4 regions of the Dehalobacter sp. DCA genome follow, and region 4 is predicted to be linked to each of the others. Evidence: riboswitches for the same ligand, from Rfam matches in the RefSeq annotation. Region 4 holds a riboswitch; each other region holds the start of a gene.
What was found. Region 4 has a riboswitch for cyclic di-GMP ahead of DHBDCA_RS06445 (hypothetical protein). Riboswitches for the same ligand answer to the same signal wherever they lie in the genome.
Positions count from the first base shown of each region.

Region 1 (3,116 bases), 1.4 Mb from region 4:
ATCCTATCTTTTTCCTTGCCCTTTACCGTTATGTCCGTTATTTGAAGAGGTATTTATGACCGTGTTCTGAACGGCCTGTGCATCGACTGTTGTTTCATCCGAAGTAGACTGGCCATCGGCTGTGGCATTCTGATCGTCTGCAACTGTTGCATCCTGTTCGTCCCCTGCTTCCAGGCTCTCTTCCTCGCCGCTTACGGCCTGATCTTTATTGGCTTTCTTGTAGTCCTTTATGTTCTGAGCTTGCTCTTTCAGGACTTCTTTGGTTTCTTTCATCGTCTCAACTTTGATTTTCTGAACATCTTTTCTGAGGTCCTGCATGTCATTTTTATATGCTTGAGCCTGTTCTACTTTTCCCAGAGCGGCTGCGATGGCAGCCTCATCACCTGAAGCACGGGCTTGTCCCAATTCCGCCTTGGCTGCTGCAAATTCTTGCACAGCTTCAGCATAGGCTACTTTCGCAGCTACATAGGCTTTAATGGCAATGGTATTCTGGACTTCGGCTTGGATGATATTCTGCATGATCTCAGCCTGTTCTTCCGTCAGATTGCCGCTGATTTTCAGGACAATTTTGTCGGCATCACTTTGGACAAGTTCAATGCTGGCAAGTAGATTGCTGATGACGGTATTTTCTTCTGTGTCAACTGCCACCGTTTCATCCATGGCTGTTTCATCCGTAGTTGTTTCTTCAGTGGTAGCTGCGGTGGTTTCTTCCTCGGCAGTGGTGGCATCTGTACCCGTAGTATCCGTTCCGTCAACTGCTTCGGTATCCTCAATGATCTGTTGAACCTGGAAATTGGCTTTCTTTATCGTATCTGAATAGACTTTCAAAACCTGTTCCATCAAATCCAACTGGTTTTGCTCGGACATGATTTCCGCTTCAGCCAGTCTTTCATTCGCAAACTCGACCAGCAGTTCTGCTTTTCCTTCCGCAGAGAAGGTCACGGCCACCTGAACACTTTCAATCATTTGTTCGAGTGAGTACAGCCAGCTGTCCGGCGTTACACCAGCTTCATCGGCAATTTCTTCATCGACTGTATCAGCTGTAGTATCATTTGTAGCATCATTCGTAGTTTCGTTAGCAGTATCGTCTGTTGTATTCGTAGCATCCTCGCCAGTTGTTATGGTCTCGGATTCAGTTGTTGTAGTGTCACCCGTCACTGTTTCAGCAAAAACATAAGTTGGAGCAACAGCAAAAGTAAAAAGCAAACACAGAACCGATACCAAAATCCTTTTTTTGAACATTTTTCTACTCCTTTCAAAACCTTAATTTGTTGTTCTTGCCGCCTGGGGAGAAAAAAATACCTGCTCCAAGTTCTGGAACAGGTACCCTAATTAAGTGTTAATTCAGTTACCCATTCGGCAACCCGGCTGCCATAACCTTTCGGCTTTAGACCCGTGGCTTTGCGTCTCCGCCTTTCGACGGATTTGCCCTTATCGTGTTAATATGGTTATTATAATTCACCAAAAAACTTAATACAACTGTTGACAGGCATTTTGATACCAACGGAGCACAGAGAATAGGACTTTGGTCATATCTATTCGGTCGTTGCCTCAGCCACTGAGGAATAATCACTTAGACTGCTGCCATTATAGGCCTTGATGTTGTAATAGTATGTTTTTCCTGAAGTGAGCCCAGTATTTGTATATTCAAGAGCGGTTACGGTTGCAATCTTGGTATACGTTCCGGTCTCGGAGGTTGCCCTGTAAATATAATAGGACTCGGCATCACTGACGGTCTCCCAGGTCAATTTGATCTGGCTGGAACTCAATGCTGTAGCTGTCAACGTAGCAGGTACGCTTACTGCGTCTGTCTTGTCATACTTCACAGATGAAAAGGCGCTCAACCCATCGCTTCCGTATGCCTGTATCTTGTAATAATAAGTTTCCTCCGCTGTGAGCCCTGTATCGGTATACGAATTGGTCGAAACAGTTTTGATTTTGGTGTAAGTACCTGAGGATGAGGTTGACCTGTAGATATAGTAATAACTGGCACCATCAACTTCATCCCAACTCAGGTAAATTTCTTTTGAATTCAAGGCAGTTGCCTCAAGGTTTGAAGGGGTATCCAACGCATAGTCTGCATCTGTTGTGTCATACGCCCTTGTGGAATAGTCGCTCTCTCCATAGCTGTTATAGGCTTTAACTTTATAATAGTAAGTTTTTCCAGCTGTGAGACCATCATCCGTGTAAGAGCTCGTTTGGACGGTATCAATTTTTGTATAGGTCCCGGTAGATGATGTCGCTCTATAAACATAGTAGCCTGTCGCATCGGTTACCGCATCCCAGTCCAGATCAATCTCGATCGGGCTTGAGGCAATAGCAGTCAGATCATCCGGTATGGCAGGTATCTTGCTGCTTGTTCCCGACACTGATGCGACCATACTGTTTAAGACAGATGATGACAGGACATTGGAACTTCCAAATGCGGTAAATGACGATATATTTTGATCCTTAATATAGTTTAAAAGAGAAAGGCTCACCGAACTGCTGACCAGAAAGACTGGCGCATTATTTTTAGCTGCAAGTGCCGAGCCGGTTAATGCATCCGGGTAGTTTTCACCGGTTGCAGCGTAACAGTTTTTAAAATCAAAGCTACTCGCAAAATATTTGATAATACTGAGGTTCGTTGTGTACCGGCTATCACCGTTCAGTCTCACAGGGGAAGGCAGCTTGTTATAAATGCTGTCGCTAATTGCACCGGTACCTCCGACCACAATCGTAGTCGTGACTTTACTTTTTAAGTAAGAAAGAATATCAGACTGGATCGAATACTTGTCCGTTAGCAGAATCGGATACCCTTTAATCCCGGCTATCGAAGCAATAGACAATGCATCAGGGAAATTGCTCCCGGTAGCAACCACTGCCTGGTCAAAAGTTCCTATCTTTTCCGCTACCAGCAAGGATGTATTATAGCGGTCCGTACCGGCAATTCTGGTAACGCTGATACCAAGGTTTTTAATTGCCTGTTCGACCGAGGACGATATTATTCCAGTTCCTCCGATAATAAATACTTGCTTTACCCCAAGGCTGGCCAATTCACTTTTTGCCTGCGCATTCAGTTCATACCTCGATGTCAGTAAGATCGGCGCATCGTATTTAGCCGCCAGTGGTGATCC
Region 1 covers NC_018866.1:2,713,048-2,716,163, forward strand. The annotation lists gene DHBDCA_RS13100 (DUF5667 domain-containing protein) at 4-1,242, opposite strand; cyclic di-GMP riboswitch class I at 1,356-1,440, opposite strand; gene DHBDCA_RS13105 (cell wall-binding repeat-containing protein) at 1,536-3,116, opposite strand, start outside.
Region 1: another riboswitch for cyclic di-GMP. It lies ahead of DHBDCA_RS13100 (DUF5667 domain-containing protein); the one in region 4 lies ahead of DHBDCA_RS06445 (hypothetical protein).

Region 2 (3,116 bases), 240 kb from region 4:
ATCAAAACTGCGATACAGCTTGTTCTTGAAGCCATTAATCAGGCCCAGGCCTCTGCCCTGCCAAAGCGCGTCAGCCCCTTCCCTGTTCAGGTAGCCGCTGACACCCCTGCTGCGGAAATTTCTCTACAAGCGGTTCCAAAAAACATTGACTGGGAAGAATTAGACGACGACGCCATCCTTCAACAGATTCTATATCCTGGGATCCTGGAAGAAATCATCGAACCTTCTGTACAGAACCCGACAGACAGCACCTCCCCTCCTCCTTTTATCAGCTATGTTACCTTCAACCGTCTCGGGCTTACCATGCAGAACCTAAACAAGATTTTGGATTCAGACGAAGATTTTGAAATGCATATCATCGACTGCAACTCCAAAGATGATACCTGGAATTATATCAAAAGCCTTCAGGACAAAAGAATTAAATCCAAAACACGCTTTAAGGTTAACCGGGGGCCGATCTATGTCCTGAACTACAACCTCAGAAAAAGAAAACCCAACCAGTATTTCTTCACGATTGACAGCGATGTCTATATCAAGACCAAAAACTGGCTGACCAGGTATATGGAAATATTTGAAGCTTTTCCGGAAGTCGGTCTCTTAGGAACCATGCGAGATAACCCTTATCCGAGATTTCTCCCTCCCGTCATTCCTCAGGTCAATAATGATCTGTCCTATCTTCAGCTGAGAAATGCCGGCATTGATGTAATCATGGATTTTATTCCGGGATGTCTTCAGGGGTTACGGCCCGAGCTCATTGACCGGATCGGTTATTGGAATGAGGAATGCGGGTATGGCGATGCTGAATTATCACCAAGGATTGTGCATTATACACCTTTCAAAGTCGGCTTTGTCACGACCGTGGAAATTGATATGACCCAGTTCATCGGCTGTGACAAGTGTCAGGCCCAAAACCTCTGCACGCTGAACAGAAGCATAAAAACCTGCTTTATGCTGGCCAAGCAGGCCAACAGTAACGAAAGCTTTGCCAAAAAGGCCAAATGGAAATACCTCGAAGTATTTCAAGAGCTAGCCGATGGAAAAAGAACAGCCTATTGCGCCTCACTTTTGGACCCTGCATCCCGGGAAGGGAATTTGTACCATGATGCCTGGGCACTCGAGAATTTTGAATATTATTTGAGAAGATCGAACTGATCTTTACAAAACATGAACGAAGATGCTATACTTCTTTTCTAGACACAATCCGGTTGATCAGGATTTTTCAGATTTCAATTAAAATATAATATGGTTCTTAATGTGTTGGGGCAAACTTCACGAAAGTGAAGGACGCTAAAGTCATGGGTCTAAATCAGGGAATTTGAAAATGCATGCAATACAAAATGAATGGAATCCAAATGCATTTCCAGGATATTCTGACAGGATTGCCAGACTACAAGGATTTTGAACTTCTCAGGGGAGAGCAGTTCCTTTTATGGATCTGCTCTTTTTTATTTCAACTATTTTGTATATTCTAACCGGTTAGGCCAATAAAAATTGACCACACTAATGATGGAGGTGTACGATTCATGACCTTGATTCTGACCCTTGTTATTTTTGTAGCTACGTATGCACTGATCGTAACGGAGAAAATCCCGCGGGCTGTCGCCGCGGCCCTCGGTGCCTGTCTCCTGATTCTTTTAGGTATATTCCCGCAGGAGACTGCTGTGGAACACATCGACTGGAATACGCTGGGCTTACTTATCGGCATGATGATCATTGTCGATCTGACCAGACGTTCCGGTGTCTTCAGCTTTCTGGCTATTTGGGTCGCTAAGAAAGTCAAAGGCAATCCAATCAGACTGCTGATCTCTTTGGCTATACTGACTGCCATTTTATCGGCTTTTCTGGATAACGTGACGACTGTTTTGCTGGTCGTTCCGGTTTCCATTGTGATTGCTGAAACCTTGAAATTAAACCCAATACCTTTTCTGATTACCCAGATTCTAGCCAGCAACATCGGGGGAACCGCGACCCTGATCGGTGATCCTCCGAATATCATGATTGCCGGACCGGCAGAGCTTACTTTTATGGATTTCATGGTGAACCTGGCACCTGTGACGATTGTGATCTTGGCTGTTACCCTATTGGGCTTTTATTTTCTTTATCGCCAAAAGCTAAAGACCGATAAGGAATCCATCGCCCTGCTGCTGTCGCAAAATGAATACGACTATATTAAAGACTGGGCCCAGCTCAAAAGAAGCCTGGCCGTGCTCGCTCTGACCATTGTCGGTTTTATGCTGCACGCCGTCATCCATGTTGAGACCGCTACGATTGCGCTGGCCGGAGGCATGCTGCTCATGGTGCTGAGCCGTGAGGAACCGGAAGAGGTATTTCTGGCGATTGAATGGCCGACGATCTTCTTCTTTACCGGATTATTCGTTTTAGTCGGAGGATTGGTCGAAGTCGGCGTCCTGGACAAGGTTGCTGAATGGAGCCTTGGGCTTACCGGCGGTGTGCCGGTCGTCATGGCGATGCTGATTGTCTGGCTTTCCGCTATTTTTTCAGCTTTCGTCGATAATATTCCGTTCGTGGCCACCATGATTCCGTTGATTCAAAAAATCGGGGTCCTCGGCGGGCTGACCCCAGAACAGCTCCAGCCGCTCTGGTGGTCTCTGGCTCTGGGCGCCTGCCTGGGCGGAAACGGCACCATTGTCGGTGCCTCGGCCAACGTCATTGTCTCAGGGATTGCCGAAAAAAACGGCTATACGATCAGCTACAAAAAATACTTCCTGATCGCATTTCCGTTCATGCTTCTATCCATTGTGATCGCCTCGGCGTATATTTTGCTGCGGTACTATTAGATTCTTTCTCTCTCTTCAAAATGAGTATGAAGCAATCTATGGGCAGTGTCACTGAAAGGCTGGCCCAGATATTCCTGATAAAGTTTCTGGATTTCTGAATTCTCATGAGATTTTCTGATCTTTTTATTTTTATCTTCCTGATAGATCGCTTCCTGACGCTTGCGGACAATTTCAAAATTGCCGTGATGGTAGGGCTGCCCACCTCCGGCAACACAGCCTCCGGGACAAGCCATAATTTCAATGGCTTCATATTGATTCTTACCGTCCCTGATTTCCTCGAGCAGGGTCCGGGCGTTTCCGAGCCCGCTGGCAATGCCA
Region 2 covers NC_018866.1:1,595,387-1,598,502, forward strand. The annotation lists gene DHBDCA_RS07685 (glycosyltransferase family 2 protein) at 1-1,152, shown strand, start outside; cyclic di-GMP riboswitch class I at 1,252-1,395, shown strand; gene DHBDCA_RS07690 (ArsB/NhaD family transporter) at 1,524-2,798, shown strand; gene DHBDCA_RS07695 (NADH-dependent [FeFe] hydrogenase, group A6) at 2,795-3,116, opposite strand, start outside.
Region 2: another riboswitch for cyclic di-GMP. It lies ahead of DHBDCA_RS07690 (ArsB/NhaD family transporter); the one in region 4 lies ahead of DHBDCA_RS06445 (hypothetical protein).

Region 3 (3,116 bases), 350 kb from region 4:
TTCACTGCATCCCGTCGCAATGAAAAATGGGTTTCAGACATCACGTACATTGCTACGGATGAGGGCTGGCTCTATCTGGCAGGGATTCTGGATCTTTACGACCGTTCAATTGTCGGTTGGTCAATGGATAGCCGTATGAAAACGTCACTCGTGATATCGGCTCTAAGGAATGCCATCGGTCGCAAAAAACCTAAAGAAGGTACTCATTTTACATTCAGATCGTGGTGTACAGTATGCCAGTCATAACTACCAGAAACTAATACCAGGAAAAGAACTTTGTTTGCAGCATGAGCCGCAAAGGCAACTGTTATGACAATGCCCCAATGGAATCATTCTGGGGTAAGTTGAAAACAGAATGGCTTAATGACATGCATTTCAAGACCAGAGATGAAGCAAGATCAGCAGTATTTGAGTACATTGAGCTCTTTTACAATCGCAATCGCATTCATTCTTCCAACGATTACATAGCGCCATTAAAGGTGCATGATGCAGCATGATTGCGTAATTCAATGAAAACAATAATTATTTAGGGTTTCTCCGTGTCTACCAAACGTAGGCAAGGTCAGTTTTTGCCGTAAATCCTAATATGGACAGTATTGACGGCGAGATCTGCTATGAAAACCTTCAGTCTTTGCCGCAGAAAGCCGACGGTGCAGTGATCGTCGTCCCTCCGGACCAAACCAATAAGGTCGTTAGGGACGCGGTAGAAGCTGGAATCAAACATATCTGGATTCAGCAGGGGGCTGAATCCAAAGAGGCTATAGACTATTGTACGGAAAATCATATAAACGTCATCCATGACCAATGCGTCCTAATGTTTGCAGAACCATCGTTTCCTCATTCGTTCCACCGGTCCGTACTGAAGGTGTTTGGAAAACTTCCAAAATAGTAGGTTAGCCGGCTCAAAAAACATTTGAGCCGGCAATTTTTTTCAAGAAATGGATCAGCTTCACTCGACAATGGATACAATAAAGGTTGTAAGATCTTCGACAAGGTTATATTCCTTAGCCTGGACATGGGCCAGCCCTTTGTCGGCGATTAATACCCTGATAATCGGGCGCATCGGCAAACTTTTATTTTGGTCAACCACAATCCCAACTTCACCTGTATTGAGCTTAACGGTACAGCCGGTCGGATAGGCCGCAACATGCTTTAAGAACGTTACAACCAACTGCTGGGAGAATAGCTTGTTCGCACATCCCATCACAATTTCACAGGCTTCATGCGGGACGATCCGGGAGTGGCCCGGGCCATCATTGACCAGATTATCATAGAAGTCGGCCAGCCCTACGATTTGAGCCAAGACATGGAGGTGCCGGCCGGACAGCTTCCGGGGATAGCCGTTTCCGTTCAGCCATTCGTGATGCTGCAAAGCAATATGCGCACTCAATAAGTTTAATTCCGATTTGTTCCGAAGTATTTCAAATCCATGTACGGTATGCGTCTTATATAGGTCATTTTCCTTCAGAGTAAAGGCCTCACGTTTGGCGACAAGCTCTTTTGGCAGCTTGACAGTCCCTATATCGTGAAGCAAAGCCCCTACCGCCAGCGCCTCCAGGGTATCTTTATCCAGTCCCAAAGCTTTGCCCAAAATTGTCGCAAGGACACAAACACTGACTGAATGCGCATAAACTTGATTGTCATAGCTCCGCATATCTGTCAGGCTCAGAAATATCTTCTCTTGAAACAGAACGTCTCCGATGATGTTGTTTACCGTCTTTTTTACCTGAAAACCATTGAGGTCTTTACCGATTCGTACCGCTTCCGCTGAATGCTCAATGGAGTTCATTGCCTCCCGCCTGTTTTCCTCGGAAATGACATCTTCGATAACAATATCCTTCGTTTCGTCATCGTCCACATAGACAATACTGATGCCCAGCTCTTTCAGCCGCTCGATATAGGGGGAGGTCAGCGTGACTCCTTTCCCAAGTAATGAACGGCCGTTATGCGAGAAAATGGTTCGTCCCAATACGTCTCCCTTTTGAAGCCGGTTTACACTTACCTGACGCAATTGTAATCTTCCTTTCCGATAAATCAGTGCTAGCTGAAGCAACAAAAAAATCACCAGCAGATTGCATGGCGACATTCAAAACAAACCTGAGCGGATTCGGTGGCCTGGCAGTCATCAGAATTATTCTGGAAGACCCATAGCTTTGCGTCCCTGGCTTTCACCAAGTTTGCCATTGTCGTTGCTCCTGTATCCCTATTCGATTGATATTTCGGTCATAGAACTATTGTAGCACATCGCTTTCAGGTTCTACAGGGGTTATTCGGAAAAATTTAAAGGAGAAACTAAAAATGGGAGCGGATAAAGTGGTTCATGAATCAGTTGATGGGTATATTTTGCAGTTCCCTGATGAGACACAGGAAATATTAAGAGCAATTAGAAATGTGATAAGAGAAGCAGCACCGGACGCAGTGGAAAAGATAAGCTATCAGATGCCTACGTTTGTACTGAACGGTAATCTCGTTCATTTCGCAGCATTCAAAAACCACATTGGATTTTATCCGACACCAAGCGGGATTGAAGCCTTTAAACAGGAACTGGCCGGTTATAAGGGAGCTAAAGGATCGGTACAATTCCCATTAAATAAGCCTATTCCGTATGAGTTAATAAGCAAGATCGTGAAGTACAGAGTCGCGGAGAACGCGCATATCCCAAGAAGAATTCCGTGCTGCGATGTTTAGATACGGCCCTTAATGTTTGGGAAATGCTAAAAAATGTTTATCAGGAGATGCATGCGATGGTTAAATCAATGGTAAGTAAAGAATACAGGCGAAAATGCGCCGACTTTTCATTATGCGGATTGAATTGCTGTCTCTGTCCGCGCTTTCATACGGACGGTTCTTCAAAGTGCCCCGGCTGCGGGGGTCCGGACTTTTTTTTGAAGCATCCTTCCTGTGCCGTAATTACCTGTAATAAAAAGCATCAAAATGTTGAATACTGTTTTGAATGCAGTGTCTATCCATGTGAGAGGTATCAGGCTCCAAGCGAGGCCGATTCCTTTATATCCTATCAAAATGTATTGCAGGATCAGGCCAAGGCTAAAATAGACCTTCAAAATTATCTTGAAGAACTGACGGAAAAACACAAAATTTTAGGCGAACTAATCACG
Region 3 covers NC_018866.1:1,703,161-1,706,276, reverse strand. The annotation lists partial or broken gene DHBDCA_RS08185 (IS3 family transposase) at 1-497, shown strand, start outside; partial or broken gene DHBDCA_RS08180 (CoA-binding protein) at 575-889, shown strand; gene DHBDCA_RS08175 (HD-GYP domain-containing protein) at 950-2,011, opposite strand; cyclic di-GMP riboswitch class I at 2,107-2,192, opposite strand; gene DHBDCA_RS08170 (iron chaperone) at 2,299-2,688, shown strand; gene DHBDCA_RS08165 (DUF3795 domain-containing protein) at 2,745-3,116, shown strand, end outside.
Region 3: another riboswitch for cyclic di-GMP. It lies ahead of DHBDCA_RS08175 (HD-GYP domain-containing protein); the one in region 4 lies ahead of DHBDCA_RS06445 (hypothetical protein).

Region 4 (3,116 bases):
TTTCGCGTTATCATTTTTTTATCATCGTTCAACAATAATAAACCGTCCTTGTCATAGGCGACCACGCAGGCACATAGACTTTAGTGTCAGCCATGTCTGTATCCTTCCTCAGAAAGAACGGTTATCTGATCAAGAAATCTGAGCGTGGTGTATAAGCTGTATTAAACGAGTAGCCTCTTGAATTCATGTCTCCCATCTTTATCAGCATGAGGTTAATATCTGTGTTCATCATGGCTGCAATCTGGACAACGTCATAACCTTCACAGGCATACTTATGAACCTCATCATCGGGAAGAAGCAGTGAAGCTGCAAATAAATTGGCTTCGTACTCTGGACGCGTATTCATGGAATAAAGAACGTATTCACGGAAAGGACTGTCATCGGCAAGATTCCGATGATGTGCGTCATGGCCGAGCTCATGGGCGCATACCAAAGTCTGCACCTGTTCCGGCAAGTTACCATTCAAAAAGATGAAGCGGTTGCGCTGAATCACGCGGTAAAGCCCTTTCAGTTTAGTGAAGTCATTGCGGAACAGAACCTCAATGCCCAGCTCGTCTGCTATGGCAAAAGGATCACGCGTTCCGAAGCGCTTGATATATTTTTCAGCTGATTTATAAATATGCGCCTTGTTCAATGAATTCACCCCCTATGCTAATTCTATCACAGCAGCAGTCCAAAAAAACGGACTACTCCTTGTCTGCATTGCGGTACTTTTTCGGCGTGTACTTTTTGTTTTTCTCCTTGGCTATCCAATAAGCGTCGGTGATTGCCCTCATAACGGCATCCAAATCCTCGTCATCCATGTCGCCTCCGGCAAAAAGGCCGCTGACCTCTGTGATGAGCTGCTGAGCGTGCTTCTTTCCACGGTAGCCGTATTTTTCTCCGGCAGCATTTATAAACTCCTCATTCTCGGTTAGAAGATAATTCATCTCAACACCTAAAACTGCAGCAAGCTTCCCGTATACCTCGCGTTTCTTGGGATAGCAATCTCCGTTTTCATAGCTGACCATTGTTCGCAGAGATACTCCGACCGCCTGCGCCAGTTCCGCCTGCGTCATGTCTTTTGCGACGCGGGCATTTTTTATTTTTTCTCCGAATTTCATGTAGACCGCCCTCCTATAATAAGCAGGTAAGTTTCATATTGTATATTGACAAGTGAAAGTAAATTGCATATAATTCAAATATGCAGATAACATGCACATTTATAATAATTCATGTTGCACATAGTGTCAAGAGTTATTTCTTCTGTGAAAACGATTGAACCAACGGATTGCCGGAAAATTACCGTCTGCAAAGCGCATGACGGCTTTAATTACTCTGACAGCTAAATGTAAATAAAGTTAAGGGCAAACCTGTCTAAAGGCAGGGACGCAAAGCCGAGGGTCTAAAGCGTTTGCCGCGCTATGACAGCCTGGCTGCCGATCTTTGCGAATGCCTGCCCTTTTTAAGAGCAGGCGTTTGTATTGATAGAGAAAATAATGCAGGAGGGTACGAGATGGTGAAAAAGATAATGCTCAAATGTCCGAATTGCGGACGCCGAATTGCTGATTACAGCGGAAATGCTGAGGCACTGGCCCTGTTAGCTGAAACGAGTGAGGCTGAAAGTGATGTTGTAAACGTAAAGTGTCATCTATGCAAGTCTCAGGTTTCAATTTTGCTGGACAATAACGAGGTCTATAAGAGTAAGAAGTTCTCAGACCTCAAGCTATAAGGCAGACTGCACAATCAAATAAATGAACTTATGATATTCGATTCCAGCGCTTGACGCTATCCTCCCCTTGTAAAGCGGAGTGATTATAAAGGTGCCGGCCGGGCCTGACGAGTAGCACTATTGCTATGCGTCAGGCCCGGCCGGTTCTGCATTCAGAAGAAGCTGCTCGTTTGGCTCCCCAGAAAGGAGCAAAACCAGTGGCTTTTATTTTATGCAATAACAAAACAGCGGTTCGCTGCCGATCTCCTCCGCTTGTTCTTCATTTCCGGATTTTCAGATTCACGAAATGGAGGACAAGCTTATGAATAGCCATGATAAAAAATATACCCTGCTGGTCAGAGGGACGCGTGTCACAGTGGCCAAGGAGGTCTACAAAGCATATTACCACTGCCGGGACAGAGAGAAATACATGGACAAGCTGGCGGAGGATAACAATATCTCGCTTGAAGGATGCAATGAGAAAGGCATCTCCGTGGAGTACATAATTTCTACTGCAGAGGATTCCATGGAGGATGTAATTGTTCAGCGCGATATGGTTAAAAGGCTTAAACAATGTCTGCTGCAGTTAAATGAAAATGAACGTCAGCTGATTATAGCGCTTTATTACCTCAAAAAAAGTGAGCATCAATTGTCTGCAGAAACTGGTATTCCTCGCATGACCATACACAATCGCAAAAAACGAATATTGAGTCAGCTCAAAAAACTTTTAGAAAAATAAAAGTTTTTTGGTCCAACCCCTCACTTTTTTCCCTAAAGAAGTGAGGGGAATTGTTTATCTCCTGTTGTTCTTTGAAAATATTATATCCGGCAGCATAGATACATGAGCTGTCCAGCCGTGTGAAAAGCGGCAGCGACGTTGACGGGCGCGCCAAGACTGCCTGCGGATGGATTTCATCCGTCGAACCGATGGCATCGAAGGTGACGAGCGGGAACGCCCGGTCATAAAACAGTCCGTGGTGGACTGTTTCGCAATGAAATGGACAGTGATAATGCTACTTCCGCCCAGCCACAGACTCAAGCAATGGGGGCGGCTCGCAGAGATCCTGGGAGAGGTTAAATTCCTATGGCGTTTGCTTAACCGGCAAACCATTTATGCTGCCGCCCTAAGAGCCGTAAGGTTTTTTCGCTTCGGGAAGTAGTGTCGAATAGAAGCGGCAATTCGCAATGAAGAACAAGCAGATTATTTTTGATCTCGGAAACTATGCGGCAGGGCGGTCTTTTTTTCGTCCTGCCGTATCCTTCTGAGATTAAATTCAAAATATCAGGGAGGAAAACGTAATGGAAAAGAAAGTGTTAGCTGAATTGCTAAAGAAGGAGCTAATTATCGGATATGTGTACGGGCTTGACGGAGAGTGTCAGGAATTCTATTTTGAGAAATCCCCGTCCGGCATTGCAAGCTTTATTA
Region 4 covers NC_018866.1:1,351,540-1,354,655, reverse strand. The annotation lists gene DHBDCA_RS06455 (ImmA/IrrE family metallo-endopeptidase) at 122-643, opposite strand; gene DHBDCA_RS06450 (helix-turn-helix transcriptional regulator) at 687-1,103, opposite strand; cyclic di-GMP riboswitch class I at 1,336-1,423, shown strand; gene DHBDCA_RS06445 (hypothetical protein) at 1,496-1,711, shown strand; gene DHBDCA_RS06435 (sigma-70 family RNA polymerase sigma factor) at 2,013-2,429, shown strand; gene DHBDCA_RS15565 (recombinase family protein) at 2,990-3,116, shown strand, end outside.